Regions from separate parts of the Pseudomonas sp. LB3P93 genome, predicted to be linked through region 1. Evidence: predicted binding sites of a transcription regulator. Region 1 holds the regulator's gene; the other holds the start of a gene.
What was found. Region 1 encodes sigma-54, which starts transcription at its own class of promoters, with help from an activator protein. Its sites were predicted from a motif close to ANTGGCATNNANNTTGCTNT; they were not measured.
Positions count from the first base shown of each region.

Region 2: glnK (P-II family nitrogen regulator) is a predicted target of sigma-54. The motif match lies at 2,041-2,060, and genes of this name have one in related genera.

Region 1 covers NZ_CM142713.1:1,023,491-1,027,811, reverse strand. Annotated here, with positions in the region: gene lptA (lipopolysaccharide transport periplasmic protein LptA) at 1-485, shown strand, start outside; gene lptB (LPS export ABC transporter ATP-binding protein) at 485-1,210, shown strand; gene ACYZT8_RS04375 (RNA polymerase factor sigma-54) at 1,395-2,888, shown strand; gene hpf (ribosome hibernation-promoting factor, HPF/YfiA family) at 2,963-3,271, shown strand; gene ptsN (PTS IIA-like nitrogen regulatory protein PtsN) at 3,284-3,748, shown strand; gene rapZ (RNase adapter RapZ) at 3,751-4,321, shown strand, end outside.
Region 2 covers NZ_CM142713.1:6,285,439-6,289,759, forward strand. Annotated here, with positions in the region: gene ACYZT8_RS28845 (ammonium transporter) at 119-1,456, opposite strand; gene glnK (P-II family nitrogen regulator) at 1,494-1,832, opposite strand; gene ACYZT8_RS28855 (accessory factor UbiK family protein) at 2,253-2,513, shown strand; gene ACYZT8_RS28860 (BRO-N domain-containing protein) at 2,923-3,450, shown strand; gene ACYZT8_RS28865 (helix-turn-helix transcriptional regulator) at 3,447-3,590, opposite strand; gene ACYZT8_RS28870 (hypothetical protein) at 3,716-4,321, opposite strand, start outside.

The sequences.
Region 1 (4,321 bases):
CCTGGGCTCTGCCGAACGATCAAGAGCAGCCTATCCGCATTCAGGCCGACGACGCCCAACTGGACGACAAGAATGGCATTGCCACCTATAAAGGTGACGTGATCATTACTCAGGGCTCGATGAAGGTCACCGGCAACACCGTGACCATCACCCGCACTGCGGCTGGCGACATCGACGTGGTGACTTCGGTGGGCAACCTCGCCTACTTCGAGCAACTGCAAACTGCCGGTGACACCAAGCCTGTTCAGGGCTGGGGTGTGACTATCCAGTACCACGCCTCGCAAAATCGCGTCGTGCTGATCGATAAGGCAAAAGTTGTCGACAAGGACAACAACGTCACCCAAGGTGAAAAAATCGTCTACGACACCGCGAAAAAGCTTGCGAGCGCCGGGCGTGCTACGGGCAGCAAGGTCACCGAGTCGCGTCCGCGCATTGACATGGTGATCCAGCCCAAGCCGAAAACCGACGAGAAAAAGGCCCAGTAATGGCAACTCTGAAAGCTCAGCATCTGGCCAAGAGCTACAAGAGCCGACAGGTCGTGCGTGACGTCAGCTTGTCCATCGACAGCGGTCAGATCGTCGGCCTGCTGGGTCCTAACGGCGCCGGCAAGACCACCTGCTTCTACATGATCGTTGGCCTGGTGCAGGCCGATCAGGGTCGCGTACTGATCGACGACCTGGACGTCAGCCACCAGCCGATGCACGGTCGTGCGAAGGCCGGTATCGGCTATCTTCCGCAAGAAGCGTCGATCTTCCGCAAACTGTCGGTGGCCGACAACATCATGGCCATCCTCGAGACCCGCAAGGAACTCGACAAAGCCGATCGTCGCAAGGAGCTGGAAAGCCTGCTGCAGGAATTCCATATCAGCCACATCCGCGACAACCTCGGCATGAGCCTGTCCGGTGGTGAACGTCGCCGTGTGGAAATCGCCCGGGCACTGGCCACCAACCCGAAATTCATCCTGCTCGACGAACCTTTCGCCGGTGTGGACCCGATTTCGGTGGGCGACATCAAACAGATCATCTATCACCTCAAGGCCAAAGGCATTGGCGTGCTGATCACGGACCACAACGTCCGTGAAACCCTGGACATCTGCGAAACCGCCTACATCGTCAATGATGGCCAGCTGATCGCTGAAGGTGACTCCGCCACCATCCTGGCCAACGAACTGGTCAAGGAAGTGTATCTGGGCCATGAGTTCCGCCTTTAAGCACTGAGGTGTCTGGCTGATTGTCCGAGCGCTTGTCTCGATAAAAAATCAATACTTTTTTATTGTTACAGCGCTCTAGGCAAACGCTGCAGTTTCGGGCATATAATTTGCTTATGTTTGGCGCTCCGGCGCCCTGTAGTGGATGGCGCATGTGCGCCGGCGAATAAGGTGTTAAGCCCCTGCCATGAAACCATCGCTAGTCTTGAGAATGGGCCAGCAGCTGACGATGACACCGCAGCTGCAACAGGCCATCCGCCTGCTCCAATTGTCGACCCTGGACCTGCAACAGGAAATCCAGGAGGCCCTGGAGTCCAATCCGATGCTCGAACGCCAGGAAGAAGGCGACGACTTCGATAACGCCGACCCCTTGGCCGACAAAGCCGAACAACTACCCAACGCCGATGTTTCGGAACCCTCCTACCAGGAAACCGCCCCCACGGTGGATAACCTCGAGGAAGGTGACTGGAACGAGCGCATTCCCAACGAACTGCCCGTCGATACCGCGTGGGAAGACGTCTACCAGACCAGCGCCAGCAGCCTGCCGAGCAACGATGACGACGAGTGGGATTTCACCACCCGCACATCGGCCGGCGAAAGCCTGCAAAGCCATTTGCTGTGGCAACTGAACCTGGCACCGATGTCCGACACCGATCGTCTGATCGCCGTGACCCTGATCGACTGCATCAACAATCAGGGCTACCTGGACGAAACCCTCGAGGAAATTCTCGAGGCCTTCGATCCGGAACTGGACATCGAACTGGACGAGATCGAAGCCGTCCTGCACCGCATCCAGCAATTCGAACCTGCCGGCATTGGCGCCCGCAACCTGGGCGAATGCCTGCTGCTGCAACTGCGCCAACTGCCCGCCAAGACGCCTTGGTTGGCCGAAGCCAAGCGTCTGGTCAGCGACTACATCGACCTGCTCGGCAGCCGCGACTACAGCCAGCTGATGCGCCGCATGAAGCTCAAGGAAGATGAACTGCGCCAGGTGATCGAGCTGGTGCAGAGCCTCAACCCGCGTCCAGGCTCGCAGATCGAATCCAGCGAAGCCGAATACGTTGTTCCTGACGTGATCGTGCGCAAGGACAACGAGCGCTGGCTGGTCGAGCTGAACCAGGAATCCGTACCACGGCTGCGGGTCAACGCCCAATACGCCGGTTTTGTGCGCCGCGCCGACACCAGCGCCGACAACACGTTCATGCGCAATCAGTTGCAAGAAGCCCGCTGGTTCATCAAGAGCCTGCAAAGCCGCAACGAAACCCTGATGAAAGTAGCCACCCAGATTGTCGAGCATCAGCGCGGCTTCCTGGAATACGGCGACGAAGCGATGAAACCGTTGGTGCTGCATGACATCGCCGAAGCGGTGGGGATGCATGAGTCAACGATTTCACGGGTGACCACGCAGAAATTCATGCATACCCCTCGGGGCATATATGAACTGAAATACTTTTTCTCCAGCCACGTCAGCACCTCCGAAGGCGGTGAATGCTCGTCCACAGCGATCCGCGCGATCATCAAAAAACTGGTTGCTGCGGAAAATCAGAAAAAGCCGTTGAGTGACAGCAAGATCGCTGGTTTACTGGAGGCACAAGGCATTCAGGTGGCTCGCCGCACCGTCGCCAAGTACCGCGAATCCCTCGGGATCGCGCCTTCGAGCGAACGCAAGCGGTTGATGTAGAGCCACGCCACAGCGTTCCAGTGGCAGGCATTTCTGCCTGCCGCTTTATGCACTGGCAACGAAGGAGAAGCTGTATGCAAGTCAACATCAGTGGACACCAACTGGAAGTGACCGAACCTCTTCGCACCTACATCGGCGAAAAACTCGAACGATTAGAGAGGCATTTCGACAAGATCACCAACGTGCAGGTCACGATGACGGTCGAAAAGCTCAAGCAGAAAATCGAAGCCACGCTGCATATTCCCGGGAATGAAGTGGTCGCCAACGCGGAACATACTGATATGTACGCGGCGATCGACGCACTCACCGACAAGCTCGATAAACAACTCAAAAAGCATAAGGAAAAGACCCAGAGCCTCCTCCAGGGCGCGACCGGTCGTTAACACTCCCAACCCATGATCCGACTTGAAAGCATCCTGACCCCCGGCCGTTCCCTCGTGAACGTGCCGGGCGGCAGCAAAAAGAAAGCCCTCGAGCAAATTGCCAACCTTATCCATAAAGAAGTCCCGGATCTGGAGATGCAAGATGTCTTCGAGGCTCTGATCGCCCGTGAAAAACTTGGCTCGACCGGTTTTGGAAACGGCATCGCCATCCCCCACTGCCGCCTCAAGGGTTGTAACTCGCCCATCAGTGCCTTGATGCACCTGGACGCCCCCATCGATTTCGACGCCATCGACGGCGCCCCGGTTGACCTGCTGTTCGTTCTGCTGGTCCCGCAAGCCGCCACCGATGCGCACCTGGAGCTACTGCGCCAGATCGCCAGCATGCTCGATCGCAAGGAAGTGCGCGAAAAACTGCGCAGCGCCCCGAGCAATGAAGCCTTGTATCAGGTTGTCCTGGACGAGCAAAACGGTCAGTAATCATGCGCTTGATCATTGTCAGTGGCCGTTCCGGCTCAGGTAAAAGTACCGCACTCGATGTTCTCGAGGACAACGGCTACTACTGCATCGACAACCTGCCCGCCGGATTGCTGCCGGAACTGGCCGAGCGCGCGCTGATTCATACCGAGCTGGCACAACCGCTGGTTGCCGTATCCATCGATGCGCGCAACCTGCCAAGTCATCTGTCGCGGTTTCCGGAACTGCTGGAAGAAGTCCGCAGTCGGCATATCAAGTGTGATGTGCTGTATCTGGACGCCGACGAAGAAACGCTGCTCAAACGCTTTTCGGAAACCCGTCGTCGCCACCCATTGAGCAACGCCAATCGCTCGCTGGCCGAGGCGATTCAAGACGAGTCCCAGTTGCTGGGCCCTATCGCCGACCTGGCCGACCTCAAGGTCAACACCACCAACCTGAACCTGTATCAGCTGCGCGATACCATCAAGCTGCGGCTGTTGAACCAGCCGGAAGCCGGCACTGCGTTCCTGGTGGAGTCTTTCGGGTTCAAGCGTGGCATGCCGGTAGATGCGGACCTGGTCTTCGATGTGCGTTGCC
Region 2 (4,321 bases), 1.4 Mb from region 1:
AAGCGCCCGTCGTAAACGCCCCTAAACGTGTAAGAAAAAACCTTTCAGCATTCCCTCCGCTGACAAAACCCAGACAAAAAAATGCCCGGCAAGCCGGGCAAGTTTTATATGCGCGTGCTTACAAGTTGTAGCCGCGTTCGTTGTGGAGTGCCAGGTCGATGCCGACGGCCTCTTCTTCTTCAGTGATACGCAGGCCCATCACAGCATCCAGGACCTTGAGAATGATGTAGGTGACGATCGCCGTGTAGATCACCGTGAAGCCGACGCCTTTGCACTGAATCCAGACTTGAGCGGCGATGTCGGTAACGGTGCCGAAGCCACCCAGGGACGGTGCAGCGAACACACCGGTCAGGATTGCGCCGAGGATACCGCCGATACCGTGTACACCGAAGGCGTCCAGGGAATCGTCATAACCGAGTTTACGTTTCAGGGTGGTTGCGCAGAAGAAGCACACCACGCCCGCTGCCAGGCCGATCACCAGAGCGCCCATCGGGCCCACGGTGCCAGCGGCCGGGGTGATGGCAACCAGACCGGCCACAACACCCGAAGCGATACCCAGCGCACTTGGTTTGCCGTGAGTGATCCACTCAGCGAACATCCAGCCCAGTGCAGCAGCGGCGGTGGCGATCTGAGTGACCAGCATCGCCATACCGGCGGTGCCGTTGGCCGCAGCGGCGGAGCCGGCGTTGAAGCCGAACCAGCCGACCCACAGCATCGCGGCGCCCATCAGGGTGTAACCGAGGTTGTGCGGCGCCATCGGCGTGGTCGGGAAGCCTTTGCGCTTGCCCAGTACCAGGCAGGCAATCAGACCGGCCACACCGGCGTTGATGTGCACCACGGTGCCGCCGGCGAAGTCGAGTACGCCCCAGTCCCACATCAGGCCGCCGTTGCCGGACCAGACCATGTGCGCAATCGGTGCGTAAACCAGGGTGAACCACACGCCCATGAAGATCAGCATGGCGGAGAACTTCATCCGCTCGGCGAAGGCACCGACGATCAGCGCAGGGGTGATGATGGCGAAGGTCATCTGGAAGGTGATGAACACCGCCTCAGGGAACAGCGCCGCAGGACCGGTCAGGCTCGAAGGCGTGACACCGGCGAGGAACGCCTTGCCCATGCCGCCGAAGAACGAGTTGAAGTTGACGACGCCCTGCTCCATGCCGGTGGTGTCGAACGCGATGCTGTAGCCATAAATGACCCACAGAATGCTGATCAGACCGGTAATGGCGAAGCACTGCATCATCACGGAAAGAATATTTTTCGACCGAACCATGCCGCCGTAGAACAGCGCGAGGCCGGGAATGGTCATGAACAGCACGAGGGCTGTCGAGGTCATCATCCAGGCGGTGTCGCCGGAGTTGAGGACTGGGGCCGCCACTTCGTCTGCCGCCATAGCCAGGCTGGGCATTACGAGGGACAACAGGGCTCCTAGCCCTGCGAATTTACGCAGAGTCATATTGTTTTCTCCTGGGGCGTTGGGTTTGTGGCGGCGTTTAAATCGCGTCGGTATCGGTTTCGCCGGTACGAATGCGAATCGCCTGTTCCAGATTGACCACGAAGATCTTGCCGTCACCGATCTTGCCGGTGTTGGCTGCCTTGGTTATCGCCTCGATAACCCGGTCCAGATCCTTGTCGTCAATGGCGACATCGATCTTCACCTTGGGCAGGAAATCGACCACGTATTCCGCGCCGCGATACAGCTCGGTGTGACCCTTCTGCCGACCGAAGCCTTTGACTTCAGTAACGGTAATGCCCTGCACGCCGATCTCGGACAGCGACTCGCGCACGTCGTCCAACTTGAACGGCTTGATGATGGCAGTGACTAGCTTCATGAAAACTCTCTCCCGAATTGGTGGACTTGCCCCAGGAAAACAAACCCGACTCAAGTCTAAGCGCAGTGCCTGGCTTTGTAACGCATCGTCGGCCTTTTGATTGCCCCTCCGACGCCTGCTAACCACTCCGCGCGAAACACTTCCCCCGTTCCGCTTGGCGCACTGCATTCGTCACAGCGACTGCATCAGTGCATGGGTCACTACCGACTAAGCAGAAAGCTTGCCATCTCGCCAAAACCCACTGAATTCAATCCCTTGAACGCTTCATACCTCCGCTTCACCCAGCCAGCCCGGCGGATACGCACAACAACAGTGCGCGGCCGTCCGTCCTCATGCGCGAAAAGCGTGCATCCCTGCGGTCGGAATTGACTATAGACACTGCGTGATACACTGCCCGCCATTGTTGACAGGACATTCCCCATGCTCGCACCCAAAGACTTCCTCGACGCCCTGAGCGGCACCGCTTCGCGCCTCTTCAGCGGCGAAACCCCGTTGCCGAAAAGCGAAATCGAAAGCCAGTTCAAGGCACTGCTGCAGAGCGGCTTCAGCAAGCTGGACCTGGTGAGCCGGGAAGAGTTTGACAGCCAGATGGTCGTGCTGGCACGGACCCGGGCACGGTTGGAGAGCCTTGAGGCGAAGGTGGCGGAGCTGGAAGCGAAGCTCAATCCGCCGGCCGAGTAACCCCATCGATCCCACGGTGAAGCCCAATCCACTGTAGGAGCGAGCCTGCTCGCGATAAGGTCGGAACGACCTTCAGATTTACCTGTAGGCGTTGCCAAGGGCGGCGAGCTTTTGATCTTCCGCCCCGCCATAATCTCGGCAACGTCCTACAAAGATCACCACCGCCGTCCGATAGCGCCGCGAAGCCCAGGTTCCTAAGCTCATCCTCAGCTGAATATTCAGCACTGGGTTTGGCGACCTGGAAGCTTAAGGCGCACGGCGACCATCTCTCGAGTCATGGCGGCTGTGCGTGGGAGACCTTCGGGTCTGCCGGGTTCCTTTTGCTCCGGTTCGCCAACCCGCGTACAGCTGCCACCCAATCGTTTGGCGACGATTGACGGCAGCCTCTTTAGCAAAAGGAGCTGTAACAATGAATAGCGATGACTCTTATCTAATCCCCCACGTCTTCATCCGCCACAAACTCCACCTTCACGCGCTTTTGATCGAAAACCAGCCTTGGTTCAGCGCCCGAGACCTGGGCCGTCTGCTTCGCCTTTTCCTCGACGAACGCGCCGTCCGAAAGCTCGATCCCGATCAACACCAATCCGCGCGAGTCGTCATCCACGGCACCCTGGAAAACACCCTGCTGATCAGCGAATCCGGCGTCTACGCCCTGCTCGTCTACCATTACTGCCCCGAATACCGAGGCCTGCGCGAATGGCTGACCCACGACGTAGTGCCGGCCCTCAGAGATGCCCAACAACCGACGTCAACTGAACGCCCGGTCCTGAGCCTGCTGAACTGGCCGGAGATGTCATTGAGTTTGCTGCACTGGAATAACCAGCCGTGGATTCGGTTGCAGGATGTTCCGCAAATGCTGCCGGAGGGTGAACGGTCGCGACCGGCGGTCAATGCACCGTGGTGGAAGCGTGCTTCGCGGATGCTGCAATCGCTTTAAATGGCTAAAGCGTGACCACGTTCGATTTCGGCTTTACGCAGATCGTAAGTCGCTTGCAGGTTCAGCCAGAACTCGGGCGTGGTGTTCAGGCAGCGAGAGAACTTCCTCGCTAGATCAACACTGACACAACGCTGGTGCATCACGATTTCGTTTACAGCTCTTAACGACTCGTTCAATGAACGAGCTACCTCCGTACTTCATGTCCACGACCTGGAGAGAACAATCCGAAGCGATTATTGGACGGTCCTCCGAAAGTAGGAACGATTCAGCCATTGCGGATTAGCCGCAAAACCTCGGTCACAAGCCCGGTAGCGAACCGCTGATCTCGAACCCGCTCATCAGCGGTTTCCTCGTCGCGACCATGGAGAAACTGACCGTACAGCACCGGTCCGGTAAGGAGGTAACCTTCGACACCATTCCCTTCCGCAAACTTCCTTTGTAGTGCGTCGATCCCGTCATTGATTGCCTCAGGATGCTCTTGGGTTTGGATTTTCTCGAGGAATTGTGACGCGATGTAGTCTGGGGTGCCTGCATAGCGCATTACGTGGATCAGGTCACCCGCATCCTTAGGCTCCCCACGCGAGTCGAACGCAAGTGCTTTGAGGATAATGAAAGCCACGACGTCGGCATAACGAATGGTTTCAATCGCGATGCCAGCATCATCGAGCAATTGAGCAGTAACTTGCTTCTCATCAAACCATGCGTGCGTGATCCCGGCGTGCTCAATCGCAAGTGCCGACACATTCTCGCCGACAACAACAACTTTGTTACCAGGATCATGGTCATCCGCACCTCGTAGAAACTCGACCAATACGTACTCGTGTTCCGAAATATTCCGCTTCCAGCGCCAACCCGAACCCCAGCCGTTGTC